DNA from 2 places in the Thalassotalea maritima genome. Region 2 is predicted to be linked to the other one. Evidence: predicted binding sites of a transcription regulator. Region 2 holds the regulator's gene; the other holds the start of a gene.

Region 1 (3,441 bases), 980 kb from region 2:
GGATAATTCGCCACCAGAGGCCACTTTATGCAACGCTTCAAGTGGTTGACCAGGGTTCATACTTACCACGAACTCTATGTCATCTTGGCCATGCCTGCTTAGCTGTTGCTGCGGGTGTTGTTGTAATTGGACAGAAAAACGCGCATTTTCCATGTTGAGTTGGTGCATCGATTGACTAATTTGTTTGGCAAGCTTTTCCCCTGCGCGCTGTCTTGCTTGGGTTAATTGTGCCGCTAATTGTTGATAGCTTTGGCAGACATCAATGAGCTCACCATCAATGAACTCTAATCGACTGTCATCATCACCAATAGATGCCAGTCGTTGACGCAGTTGTTGGTGATAATCATATAAGGCTTCAGGTAATACTTGGTGTTTCCGAGAAAGCTGTAAGGCGAATGAATAGCGCTCCTCTATTAAAGCATAGGTTTGCGGATCGATATCAATACTCTGTTGATAATGACTCAAATCATGTTGTGCCTCTTGCAGTGATATGCGTGCGTCCTCTACCATGTCTGCGATTGTCTGCGCATTGCTGTCAAGCTCGGCCAGCTTATGCAGTTGATCGCCACATTGTTGAATAAGTGACAATATCGAGTAGGCGTCATCGCCAGCAAGCTGTGCTAAACAAAGCTCTGATGTTTGCAGTAATTGTTGGGCATTAGCATGGCGCTTAAAATCATTCTCTAGCTGTTCAAATTCATTTGCTTGTAATGCAAATTCGTCGAATTCTTTTACTTGATATTGCAATAATTGCATTTCAGCTTGGCGTTTATCGTGGCTTGCTTGCAGTGCTTGCTTTTCGTTGAGCAGACTGGTGTATTGGCGATGTAATTGACCAATTTGCTTAAGTAGCTTTTGGTGCTTGCCATAATCATCGAGTAAGCGTCTTTGCTCACTCGGCTTTAATAGTAACTGATGATCATGTTGACCGTGAATATTAATGAGGTATTGGCCAATGTCCTTTAATTGCGATAACGGCACCGGGCAGCCATTAACATAGCCTTTCGAGCGGCCCTCTTTTGAGATCACACGGCGAATGATGCATTCATCTTCTTGCTGTAAGTCATGATGCAACAGCCATTTTTGTACTTTCGGTAGTTTACTTACATCGAAACTTGCACAAATTTCGGCTTTATCAGCACCAGGTCTTACGGTATTACTCATCGCTCTATCGCCCAAGCACAGGCCTAAAGCATCAATGGCAATCGACTTACCTGCGCCCGTTTCACCGGTGATGGTGGTCATGCCATGTTGCCAGTCTATTTCGACAAAACTGACAATCGCAAAATTTTTAATCGATAGGTTGATAAGCATAGTGGCCTCTGCAAAGCGTTTCGAATTGGCAATATCAATGCGTAACTATAGGTTACTGTTTATTTATACAGTGAAAATTAACAGTGTTTTTTCAGCTTTGCAAGTGGAATTTTTAACGAGCAATAAAAAAGCATTAAAGTTATTGATAACTTCTTATTTATCAATAACTTTAATGCTTTTTCGAGTTTTGGGTTGAGCGGACTGAATAATCTGTGGGTTCAGCTCATTATCCGTTAATACACCTTGTTGCCCCAACTCAGTTTAGTACGCAGCACATTAAAGTAATCGTAATCTAGTGGGTGAACGAGACGTAAGGTATCTTTGTTTTTTCTAATGCGTATTTCGTCGCCTGGCATTACCGCTAAGATAACGTGACCATCACAACTCACTTGCAATTCTTCGTGATTATTTGCGGCAACAACAATTTTTATTTCAGCATCACCATCAACAACGATAGGCCTTGACGTGAGTGTGTGTGGAAACATTGGCACTAAGGTTAAGGCATTAAGGTTAGGCGTCATAATTGGCCCACCTGCGGACATTGAGTAAGCGGTTGACCCAGTCGGTGTGGAGATAATGATGCCGTCACTGCGCTGTGAAAACATAAAAGCGTCATCAAGGTAAACCGCAAACTCCATCATGCTAGCAACTTTGCCTGGGTGTAATACCGCCTCATTCATCGCCGCATTAGCACTTTTTAATTGACCATGACGATAGACTTCAGCGTAAAGCAAGCTGCGATTTTCGGTTTTAGATTTTCCGGCTAAAATGGCGTCCAGTGGTTCAATTAAGTTATCCGGTGATAAGTCGGTAAGAAAGCCAAGATTACCGCGGTTAACTCCGACCACATCAATATCATGGCTTGCAAGTACACGGGCTGCTCCCAGCATGTAGCCGTCACCACCCACCACTACGGCAAGATCTGCTTGTACGCCAATATCGACAATATCGAATGTTACACTGGCATCTTTGTTAAGCTCCTTAGCAACTTTGCTTTCAATCATCACCGTGTAGCCGTGATCCTGTAAATAATGATGTAAAGCAGCAATGGTTGCCAACGCACCGTCATGATCGGGTTTACCGATAAGTCCAATGGTCTGATAAATGTTAGCCATGCGGTTGTCTTAATTGCCTTTATGTATTGATTTATTATGGCAGTTTTACCAAGATTTTAATTATTGTAAAGACGCAATGATATTTTTAGTCAAAATATCTCTTGAAAGCGGTTATAATGCCCCCATTAATTACCTCAGAAATATAGAGCACTAGCGTTTTATCGCTGTAAGAAATTTGGGAGTTTTCAATGACCACAGAGTCAAATAAAACCGAGCCACAGCAAGAAGTTGTGCAAGAAGAAATGAACTCAGCGACTGAAGCTGATGTTATCGAGACAGCTGCTGAGACTGAGCAAGCAGAAAATGTTGTTGAATTATCGCCAGAGCAAGAGAAAATTGCTGAACTAGAGCAGAAGTTAGCTGCTGCCTTAGCAACCATCGATGAGCAGAAAGACAGTGTTGTTCGCGCTAAAGCTGAAGTTGAAAACATTCGTCGTCGTAGTGCGCAAGATGTTGAAAAAGCACGTAAATTTGCGTTAGAGAAGTTTGCTGGTGAAATGTTAACTGTGGTTGATAACTTAGAGCGTGGTTTAGCAACCATCGACGCTGAAGATGAAGCACAGAAAAACACCTATGAAGGCGTTAACTTAACCCTACAAGGTTTGTTATCAGGGTTAGATAAGTTTGGTGTTAAAGCGGTTGATCCACAAGATCAACCATTCAATCCTGAATTTCATCAAGCAATGTCAATGCAAGAAGTTGAAGGCGTTGCCGCTAATACCGTTATTGCCGTAATGCAAAAGGGGTATGAATTAAATGGCCGCTTGATCCGTCCAGCCATGGTAATGGTATCGAAGTAACTTTGGTTACCATGCTGATGAAAAAGGCTTGTCAATGACAAGCCTTTTTTGTAGCTAAAATTAACGGCTATGACATTAAGTGGTTAGTCGTTGCCAGGGGCTCTATCGATAACGAGCTCCTGCCAATCATCTTCTTCGGTAACACGTACCGAACGCACTTTTTTCTCCATTAATGCACTGTTGGTGTATTCCACATTAATTTGGTTTACTTG
Region 2 (3,441 bases):
GATAACCAAAGGCTTGTCGACTTCGAGTAAGTAGTTCTCACCTTTCTCATCGCCTTCGCCTGCGCGGTTGTCGAATTGAGTTCGAGGAGTGGATAAAACACTGTAAAATTCAATGTCTTGATCAAAATACTTATAATGCCATTTCCACTGAGAACCGGTAACTTGAATGGTGATATCAGAGTTGCTGTTATCTTCCATATCAATTAGGGCAGTGGTTGCTGGCCATGCCATACCGATTAAGATCAAAACAGGAATGGCTGTCCAAAGAATTTCAACTTTGGTACTTTCGTGGAAATCGGCCGGCTTGACGCCTTTAGATTTGCGATGAAAAATCATCGACCAGAACATTGCACCAAATACAACCACACCAATTGCTGTGCAAATCCACAGCACCATCATATGGAGGTCATAAACGTTTTGGCTGACGTCTGTCACACCTTTAGTCATGTTCCATTGTGATTCAGCCCAAGCTGGACTAGCAAATATACCTGCCAATCCTAGCCAACCTAGGTTACCTCTCTTCACTCGACATCTCCTTCTGCTTAACAAGCCTAAGAAAATACAGAAAAAGGACAGGATACATCTTCACTCGATGTCGCAAATTTCCGTAAATTATTGTTTTTGTTATTAGACTAAATACTTCTGGAATTCAGTCTATTACGTACGACCAATCTACGTTTGGGTATAATTTGAATGGTGTAGATTTAGCGCGCTTTGTTGTTATTATTCAATGGCTCTATCTACGCGTTAAGCTAGACAATGAGTCATTTTTGTTTATTTCATGAACTAGGATTACTTAAAATTTGAACAAGATCTAGTGTTTTGATTGAAAAAAAGAAATATTTTCAAGGGGTAGGAGCTAGAGTAAATACTCTCAAAATGCTTGAGGCAAGCTTGATGAAAGAGTTGTAGGAATCGAGTTTGATGATAAAGCTAAGAAAAAGACCGAGTCTGTTTGCTTGTTTTTTGAACAGCGAGCTAACTAATCTAGCCCGCTAGTTGTCGATATTGATTTACATCCAATCAGCATTGCGAACAATACCAACAGCAATACCTTCAATATTAAACGGCGTTGATGCTAGATCGACAACAATCGGTTCAAAGGCTTCATTTTCAGCATGTAAGTACACAACATTACCTTCGCGTTTATAACGTTTAACGGTGACATCATCGTCGACGCGAGCAACCACAACCTGACCATTATGAATATCTTTAGTTTGATGCACAGCAAGTAAATCGCCATCCATAATACCGATATCTTTCATACTTTCGCCGTTAACACGCAATAAATAATCGGCTGCTGGATGAAATAAGCTGGCGTCTATTTTGTAATGATCTTCAACATGCTCTTGCGCCAAAATTGGCTCTCCAGCAGCGACACGACCAATTAGAGGTAGACCTTCTTCTTCAATATGCTCTTCGGCTAATTTTATACCGCGCGAGGTACCCGGCAGCATTTCAATAAAGCCTTTTTTCGCAAGTGCTTTTAAATGCTCTTCGGCTGCATTGGCAGATTTAAAACCAAAGAAATTGGCAATTTCTGCGCGGGTTGGAGGCATGCCGGTAGCGGCGATTTTTTCTTTGATAAGATCAAATATTTGTTGTTGTCTGGCTGTTAGGGCTCGCATGCGTAGTCGCCTGTCTATATGTACAGTAACTGTTAGTATATACAGCTAGCAGTAATAAGCAACCGCTAAGCGTTTGTTTTATTTAAATAGACTTCGTTGCCGCATTTCTCTTAGTAGGAAGGTATATAAGGATGACTTTGTCTTATTGTTTTTTTAGGATAAAATGCGCCAAAATATTTTATTCAGTTGGTATATTCTTGTGCAGTTTAGAAAAGATATCAATGGTCTAAGAGCCATTGCAGTAATAGCTGTTGTGTTGTTTCATTTTAATGCGAACTGGATGCCCGGAGGTTTTGCGGGAGTAGATGTATTTTTTGTTATCTCCGGTTTCCTAATGACGGGGATAATATTTAAAGGGATCGAGCAAGAAACTTTTTCGATATCGAAGTTTTACCTTGCAAGGGCTAATAGGATCATACCTGCATTAGCGGTTCTTTGTTTGGTCTTACTGGTGTTCGGCTTATTTTTCCTGACTCCGTTAGATTACAAAGCACTAGGAAAGCATGTACTCAGTAGTATGACCTTTTTATCCAATATCGTATATTGGACAGAATCTGGCTACTTTGACACAGCTTCACACGAAAAATGGCTTTTACATACTTGGTCTTTATCTGCTGAATGGCAATTTTACATACTCTACCCTCTAGCCCTTATTGCGATGAGAAAGCATATGTCATTGATGGCTATGAGAAAGGCCATCTTAGCAGGAACTGTAATCGGGTTTTTCTTATGTGTAATAGCAACCTACCACTGGGCTAATCCTTCATACTATCTATTGCATACTAGAGCGTGGGAGATGATGATTGGTGGTGTTGCATACCTCTACCCGTTAAAACTTGCAGAGAATAGAAAAAAAGCCTTTGAATGGCTTGGGTTAGTACTAATAATCTTATCTTATACATTCATATCAAAAGACAGTTTATGGCCAGGCTATTTAGCTTTAATCCCTGTTGTAGGGACGTTCTTGCTAATCCAAGCTCAAAGAAATGATAGTTTCGTCACAGGTAATATTATATTTCAGTATCTAGGTAAATGGTCTTACTCTATATACCTTTGGCATTGGCCTTTTGTTGTTGCGATATTCTACTTTTCTTTAACGGAAAATTTTATATATTTAGGCATTTTAGCATCGGTCTTCTTGGGTTTTCTCAGTCACAAATATATAGAGACGATTAAATTTAGAAATGATTTCTCGCAATTATCGCAATACTTAAAATGTAAACCTATTGGCCTTGTTTTCTCGATAGGTTTATTAGGGCTGATTGTGTTGGTGAATAATGGTTTTTTAAAGCTTGCTCCTCATCATTATCAAGAATTAATTGGTAAATCAGTTCCAAGCCCATACAGAGACACCTGCCATATCGGTTCTTATCAAGAGCCTTCAAAGTCGTGTGAGTATTTTGGTGAAAATATATCTTGGGCTATTTTGGGTGACAGCCACGCAGTAGAAATTGCTTATGCGTTAGCTGATAAATTACAGTCTGACGAGGTTGGGTTAAAGCATTTTAGCTATTCTGGGTGTATACCATCATATAAGAAATCCGCCGATTTTAGTGAATGCTCTAAATGGTATAATGACAGTATCAACTATATCATCGAAAACGATAATATAAAAAATGTGGTTTTTAATCACCGTTTTACAGCTCACCTTTTGGACGGCAACGCTGATAATTATACCGATGAGAGTGAGCCTGATATTTCTAGGGAAGCTTTATCTCTTGTTGAGCAAATAGATGAGTTAATTTCTTTATTAGCTTCTAAAAAAGATAATGTTTATATTTTCTACCCAATACCGGAGCTTCCGAAGCCAATA

The links. Region 2 encodes LexA, which represses DNA repair genes until DNA is damaged. Its sites were predicted from a motif close to TACTGTATNNNNATACAGTA; they were not measured.
Region 1: recN (DNA repair protein RecN) is a predicted target of LexA. The motif match lies at 1,368-1,387, and genes of this name have one in related genera.

The regions. Positions count from the first base shown of each region.
Region 1 covers NZ_CP166919.1:2,625,197-2,628,637, reverse strand. Annotated here, with positions in the region: gene recN (DNA repair protein RecN) at 1-1,314, opposite strand, end outside; gene nadK (NAD(+) kinase) at 1,548-2,429, opposite strand; gene grpE (nucleotide exchange factor GrpE) at 2,618-3,229, shown strand; gene ACAX20_RS11720 (DUF6702 family protein) at 3,313-3,441, opposite strand, start outside.
Region 2 covers NZ_CP166919.1:296,907-300,347, forward strand. Annotated here, with positions in the region: gene coxB (cytochrome c oxidase subunit II) at 1-447, opposite strand, end outside; gene lexA (transcriptional repressor LexA) at 1,014-1,628, opposite strand; gene ACAX20_RS01295 (acyltransferase family protein) at 1,792-3,441, shown strand, end outside.